Regions from separate parts of the Streptomyces sp. NPDC017993 genome, predicted to be linked through region 2. Evidence: predicted binding sites of a transcription regulator. Region 2 holds the regulator's gene; each other region holds the start of a gene.
What was found. Region 2 encodes HrcA, which represses chaperone genes, less so after heat shock. Its sites were predicted from a motif close to TTNGCACTCNGNNNNNCNGAGTGCNAA; they were not measured.
Positions count from the first base shown of each region.

Region 1: a site for HrcA is predicted at 773-799, ahead of groES (co-chaperone GroES). Genes of this name have one in related genera too.
Region 3: a site for HrcA is predicted at 913-939, ahead of groL (chaperonin GroEL). Genes of this name have one in related genera too.

Region 1 is NZ_JBIRGO010000001.1:248,910-251,176, forward strand. Features, by position in the region: gene ACH4FH_RS01275 (FtsW/RodA/SpoVE family cell cycle protein) at 1-450, opposite strand, end outside; gene groES (co-chaperone GroES) at 946-1,254, shown strand; gene groL (chaperonin GroEL) at 1,389-2,267, shown strand, end outside.
Region 2 is NZ_JBIRGO010000012.1:42,676-44,942, reverse strand. Features, by position in the region: gene dnaJ (molecular chaperone DnaJ) at 1-259, opposite strand, end outside; gene hrcA (heat-inducible transcriptional repressor HrcA) at 260-1,276, opposite strand; gene ACH4FH_RS22525 (MBL fold metallo-hydrolase) at 1,473-2,207, shown strand.
Region 3 is NZ_JBIRGO010000005.1:27,096-29,362, forward strand. Features, by position in the region: gene ACH4FH_RS09795 (MoaD/ThiS family protein) at 1-142, shown strand, start outside; gene ACH4FH_RS09800 (cold-shock protein) at 556-759, shown strand; gene groL (chaperonin GroEL) at 1,064-2,267, shown strand, end outside.

The sequences.
Region 1 (2,267 bases), on a different contig from region 2:
CACGACCAGCGCGACCACCATCGTCAGATAGATGTAGCGCTGCAGGATCCGGTGGTCGCGCAGGAGCATCAGGATGGCGATGCAGACCGCCACGCCGATCACCGTCCACACCAGCTGGCCGTCCGCGGCCTGGGCCGTTTCCAGCCGAGGGTCCTCGGCGTAGGTGATGTCCAGGCGGTGCAGCAGGACGAGGCCCAGACCGCTCAGGAGGGTGGCCAGCGGCAGGATCAGCGGATCGGCGCGCGGGGCGAAGCGCCGGATCACCAGATGCGGGATCAGCGCCACGAAGAACATGGTGGCGGCGAACGCGGTCAGGCCCTCGGGCAGCCGGCCGGTCATCGCCAGGCCGGTGCTGACGTAGCCGAACACCACGATCAGTACGACGAAGCCGAGCAGCCACGCCTCGGTTCTGCGGCGGTTCGGTGCCTGGGCGAGCGCGGCGAAGGTCATCGTGCGCTCGGCGTCGCTCTCCGGCACGCCGGCCGCCCGGCGCGCGCTGGTCGGTCCACGCACGGTTTTCCTCCGCCATCGGTCGTCGGAGCCGCGGCCCCGGACCGCTCTGTCCGGTCAGGACACTCCGGACAGAGCGGTCCGGGCATCGGCTCGGCAGTCGGGGAGGTAGACGGGGCAGTCGCGGGGAGGGTTGCGACGGAGGGGAAGGTGTGGCCGATTCGGTGCAGGCCAGGGGCCGGCGGGGGCGGCCGGTGCGCGGGTGCGGCCCGGCGGTGGAGAGGGCCGCGTCAACCTGCTGCGCGCGACGCGCGCAGCACAACTGGCACTCCGCTTGACCGAGTGCTAACCGCGTCATAGTCTCGGCGTTGGCACTCTCCGCAGGGGAGTGCTAAACACGGCGACGGGCTGTTCCGGCACCCGCGACGACGGATCTACCTGGTCGCCACCTCAGACAGTTAACCCCGTGAGATCTCCGAAGGGGGAGGTCGGATCGTGACGACCGCCAGCACCAAGGTTGCCATCAAGCCGCTCGAGGACCGCATTGTGGTCCAGCCGCTCGACGCCGAGCAGACCACGGCCTCTGGCCTGGTCATTCCGGACACTGCCAAGGAGAAGCCCCAGGAGGGCGTCGTCCTGGCCGTGGGCCCGGGTCGCTTCGAGGACGGCAACCGTCTTCCGCTCGACGTTTCCGTCGGCGACGTCGTGCTTTACAGCAAGTACGGCGGCACCGAGGTGAAGTACAGCGGCGAGGAGTACCTCGTCCTCTCGGCTCGCGACGTTCTCGCGATCGTCGAGAAGTAATTCACCCAGAATTGCCTAGATCTGCGCCCCTGGTTCCCGCGTCTAAACACCCGGGGCAGGGGCGCAGTTCGTTTGAGCGATAGCGGCCACCGCTGCGTGGCCGAGGATCGCAACGAGAGGACTTGAAGCAACCCATGGCGAAGATCCTGAAGTTCGACGAGGACGCCCGTCGCGCCCTCGAGCGCGGCGTCAACAAGCTTGCCGACACGGTCAAGGTGACGATCGGCCCCAAGGGCCGCAACGTCGTCATCGACAAGAAGTTCGGCGCCCCGACCATCACCAACGACGGTGTCACCATCGCCCGTGAGGTCGAGGTCGACGACCCGTACGAGAACCTCGGCGCCCAGCTCGTGAAGGAGGTGGCGACCAAGACCAACGACATCGCTGGTGACGGCACCACCACCGCCACCGTGCTGGCCCAGGCGCTGGTCCGCGAAGGCCTGCGCAACGTCGCCGCGGGCGCCTCCCCGGCCGCCCTCAAGAAGGGCATCGACGCCGCGGTGAAGGCCGTGTCCGAGGAGCTCCTCGCGACCGCCCGCCCGATCGACGACAAGTCCGACATCGCCGCCGTGGCCGGCCTGTCCGCCCAGGACAAGCAGGTCGGCGAGCTCATCGCCGAGGCGATGGACAAGGTCGGCAAGGACGGTGTCATCACCGTCGAGGAGTCCAACACCTTCGGTCTGGAGCTGGACTTCACCGAGGGCATGGCCTTCGACAAGGGCTACCTGTCGCCCTACATGGTCACCGACCAGGAGCGTATGGAGGCCGTCCTCGACGACCCGTACATCCTGATCCACCAGGGCAAGATCGGTTCGATCCAGGACCTGCTGCCGCTGCTGGAGAAGGTCATCCAGGCCGGCTCCTCCAAGCCGCTGCTGATCATCGCCGAGGACGTCGAGGGCGAGGCCCTGTCGACCCTGGTCGTGAACAAGATCCGTGGCACCTTCAACGCCGTGGCCGTCAAGGCCCCCGGCTTCGGTGACCGCCGCAAGGCGATGCTCGGCGACATGGCC
Region 2 (2,267 bases):
CGGCGCCGAAGCCGCCCGCTCCCGCACCGCCGCCGCCCGCCTGCGAGAGGGGGTCGCCGCCGAGGTCGTAGACCTGCTTCTTCTGCGGGTCCGACAACACCTCGTAAGCGGCGTTGATCTCCTTGAACCGCTCCTGGGTCTTCGGATCCGGGTTCACGTCCGGGTGCAGCTCACGCGCCAGCCGGCGGAATGCCTTCTTGATCTGGTCCTGCGAGGCGTCACGGCTGATGCCGAGGACCGAGTAATAATCCGTGGCCACTTACGACTCCGCGAGGATTTGTCCGACGTAACGTGCCACTGCGCGTACCGCTCCCATCGTTCCGGGGTAGTCCATGCGGGTCGGTCCGACCACGCCGAGTTTGGCGACTGCCTCGTCGCCCGAACCGTAGCCGACCGCGACGACCGATGTGGACGCCAGGCCTTCATGGGCATTCTCATGCCCGATACGTACGGTCATGCCCGAGTCCTTGGCCTCCCCGAGCAGCTTGAGCAGCACCACGTGCTCCTCAAGGGCCTCCAGCACCGGCCGGATGGTCAGCGGGAAGTCGTGACCGAAGCGCGTGAGATTGGCGGTTCCGCCGATCACCAGACGCTCCTCGGTCTCCTCCACCAAAGTCTCCAGCAGCACCGACAGCACCGTCGAGACGGTGCCGCGGTCGTCCTGCTCGAAGGATTCCGGGAGATCCTGCACCAGCTGCGGCACATCCGCGAATCGGCGCCCCACGACGCGGCTGTTCAGCCGGGCCCGCAGATCCGCCAGCGACGCCTCACCGAACGGCGACGGGCAGTCGACCAGCCGCTGCTCGACCCGGCCGGTGTCCGTGATCAGGACGAGCATCAGCCGGGCCGGCGCCAGCGACAGCAGTTCGACATGCCGCACCGTGGACCGCGTCAGCGACGGGTACTGCACGACCGCGACCTGCCGGGTCAGCTGCGCCAGCAGCCGGACCGTACGGCCCACCACGTCGTCGAGGTCGACGGCGCCGTCGAGGAAATTCTGGATGGCCCGCCGCTCCGGGGAGGACAGCGGCTTGACGCCCGCCAACTTGTCCACGAACAGGCGGTATCCCTTGTCGGTGGGAATCCGCCCCGCGCTGGTGTGCGGCTGCGCGATGAATCCCTCGTCCTCCAGGGCCGCCATGTCGTTGCGGACCGTGGCCGGGGAGACCCCGAGCTGATGGCGTTCGGTGAGCGCCTTGGAGCCGACCGGCTCCTCCGTCCCGACATAGTCCTGAACGATGGCGCGCAGCACTTCGAGCCTGCGCTCACTGAGCATCCCCGCGCACCTCCTGTCCGGGCGTCCTGCCGCTTCGTCTTCCCTGGCACTCACACGGGCCGAGTGCCAGGCCCTGAGCCAGTGTACGGCCGGGTAGCAAGGCTTGGGCAAGGCCGGCCGTACCGAGTCCCTACCCCAGGGTGGTGATCATCAGGTCTGCCGGGCAACGCTATCGCGATGGAGCTAGCGTCTCGGTATGGGCACTGCTTGGGAAGAGGCGGGATGGGAACGGCTCGGTGACGGTATCGCCAGGCGGCGGATGCCCGGGTGGGACGAAACCATCGGTGTCATCGCCGGATCCACCGGCGTGATGATCGTCGACACCGGCGCGACGCTGCGCGACGGCGCGGATCTGCGGCGCGCGATCCGCGGCGTGCTCGGCAGGGAAGTGACACATGTCGCTCTCACCCACCCGCATTTCGATCATGTGCTGGGCACCGCCGCCTTCGCCGGCGTCGAGGTCTTCGGCGCCGCCGGTCTCGACGAGCTGCTGCTGCGCGAACGGGACGCGCTGCGGCTGTCCGCGGTACGGCACGGCGTCGATCCGGACGCCGCGGCCGAGGCCGCCGATCTGCTCGTCCGCCCGCACCACCTCGTGCACGGCGAACTGACCGTCGATCTCGGTGGCCGGTCGGTGCTGCTCGCCAACGTCGGCCCCGGTCACACCGCCCACGACTTGGCCGTCCTGGTGCCTGGCCGGCACGGTGCCGCCGAGATCGTTTTCTGCGGCGACCTGGTCGAGGAGTCCGGCGAGCCGCAGGCCGGCCCGGACGCGCAGCCGCCGCGGTGGCCCGCGGCGCTGGACCGGCTGCTCGCCCTCGGCGGCGAGGACGCGGTGTACGTACCGGGGCACGGCGCCGTGGTGAATGCCCGGTTCGTCCGTGACCAACGCGACGCTCTGGCCACCCGTTTCGGCGTGTCCCCCGACTGACCGGCCCGCTGCCTCTATCTTCCGTCCCGTCCTTACCGCAACCGGCCGTGCGTCACAGAA
Region 3 (2,267 bases), on a different contig from region 2:
GCTGGACGACGCGGGCAAGCTGCGCCGTTTCGTGAACGTCTACGTCAATGACGACGACGTGCGTTTCGAGCAGGGCCTTGAGACGCCGACGCCGGACGGCGCGGGCGTCTCGATCATTCCGGCAGTGGCCGGCGGGTGCTAATTCGCGCCATCTCGCCTCTCGCTTGACTTGAATTGCCCCGTCCGCCGAAAAGCGGACGGGGCAATTCCGTTCTGTGAAAGGGGATACCATGGCGCTGATCCCGCTCCGCGCGCATGCCGAACGCATATGAGGCCGCGCCGAGTTGTGCCCGAAGTGTGTGCGGCATTTGTCGCCCAGGTGCGTTATGCCCGGCCCGGCTTGCCCAGGGAAAACGGTGTTTCACCGCATATTGCCGATTCTCCGGCGCCAGAATTCTCGTCCGATTGACCTGTTGCGCTGGGCAGTGGTGCAGATACATTCAGCGGCGGTCGACGCGTTCCGGCGCACACCCCGCGGGCCTTTCGGGGGGTGAGGTCTGACCCGGGTCCGCGGAGTGCGGTCCTGTGCAAGGGCCAGTAATAGGGGAGTTAGGCATGGCTCAGGGCACCGTCAAGTGGTTCAACGCGGAGAAGGGGTACGGCTTCATCGCGGTCGACGGTGGTGCGGATGTTTTCGTCCACTACAGCGCGATCCAGATGGACGGCTACCGCACCCTTGAGGAGGGTCAGCGGGTCGAGTTCGAGATCTCGCAGGGCCAGAAGGGGCCGCAGGCGGACATGGTCCGGGTGGCCGGCTGAAGCGCCGACCTACTGCAGCGTGATGAGGGTCCGCATCCCTGAGGGGGTGCGGACCCTCTGCTGTGCGTTCCGGTGTGCGTCCGGTGTGCGTCCGGAGGGTGGGCCATCGCGGGAGGCGCTTGCACTCGCACCCCCCGAGTGCTAATCATTGCGTTAGCACTCTCCGAGTGAGAGTGACAGTTAAGGACCGACTCGGTGAGGTCGGCAGGCCGGTGGGGCAAGGAACCACAGGCTCGCAGACCGTCCGTCGCGGGCGCCAGCGCGGTCCGGAGCAATCCACCCCTGTCCGGGAGGACCACTTCACATGGCCAAGATCATCGCGTTCGACGAGGAGGCACGGCGCGGTCTCGAGCGCGGGATGAACCAGCTCGCCGACGCCGTCAAGGTCACCCTCGGCCCCAAGGGCCGCAACGTCGTCCTCGAGAAGAAGTGGGGCGCCCCCACGATCACCAACGATGGTGTTTCCATCGCCAAGGAGATCGAGCTCGAGGACCCGTACGAGAAGATCGGCGCCGAGCTGGTCAAGGAGGTCGCGAAGAAGACGGACGACGTCGCCGGTGACGGCACGACGACCGCGACCGTCCTGGCGCAGGCGCTGGTCCGCGAGGGCCTGCGCAACGTAGCCGCCGGCGCCAACCCGATGGCCCTCAAGCGCGGCATCGAGAAGGCCGTCGAGGCCGTCTCCGCCGCTCTGCTGGAGCAGGCCAAGGATGTGGAGACCAAGGAGCAGATCGCCTCCACCGCCTCCATCTCCGCCGCTGACACCCAGATCGGCGAGCTCATCGCCGAGGCGATGGACAAGGTCGGCAAGGAAGGCGTCATCACCGTCGAGGAGTCCCAGACCTTCGGTCTGGAGCTGGAACTCACCGAGGGCATGCGCTTCGACAAGGGCTACATCTCGGCGTACTTCGCCACCGACATGGAGCGTATGGAGGCGTCGCTCGACGACCCGTACATCCTGATCGTCAACTCCAAGATCGGCAACGTCAAGGACCTGCTGCCGCTCCTGGAGAAGGTCATGCAGTCCGGCAAGCCGCTGCTGATCATCGCCGAGGACGTCGAGGGCGAGGCCCTGTCGACCCTGGTCGTCAACAAGATCCGTGGCACCTTCAAGTCCGTCGCCGTCAAGGCCCCGGGCTTCGGTGACCGCCGCAAGGCCATGCTCGGCGACATCGCCATCCTCACCGGTGGCACCGTCATCTCCGAGGAGGTCGGCCTCAAGCTGGAGAACGCCGGCGTCGACCTGCTGGGCCGCGCCCGCAAGGTCGTCATCACCAAGGACGAGACCACCATCGTCGACGGTGCCGGTGACAGCGAGCAGGTTCAGGGTCGGGTGAACCAGATCCGCGCCGAGATCGAGAACTCGGACTCGGACTACGACCGCGAGAAGCTCCAGGAGCGCCTGGCGAAGCTGGCCGGCGGCGTGGCCGTCATCAAGGCCGGTGCCGCCACCGAGGTCGAGCTCAAGGAGCGCAAGCACCGCATCGAGGACGCCGTTCGCAACGCGA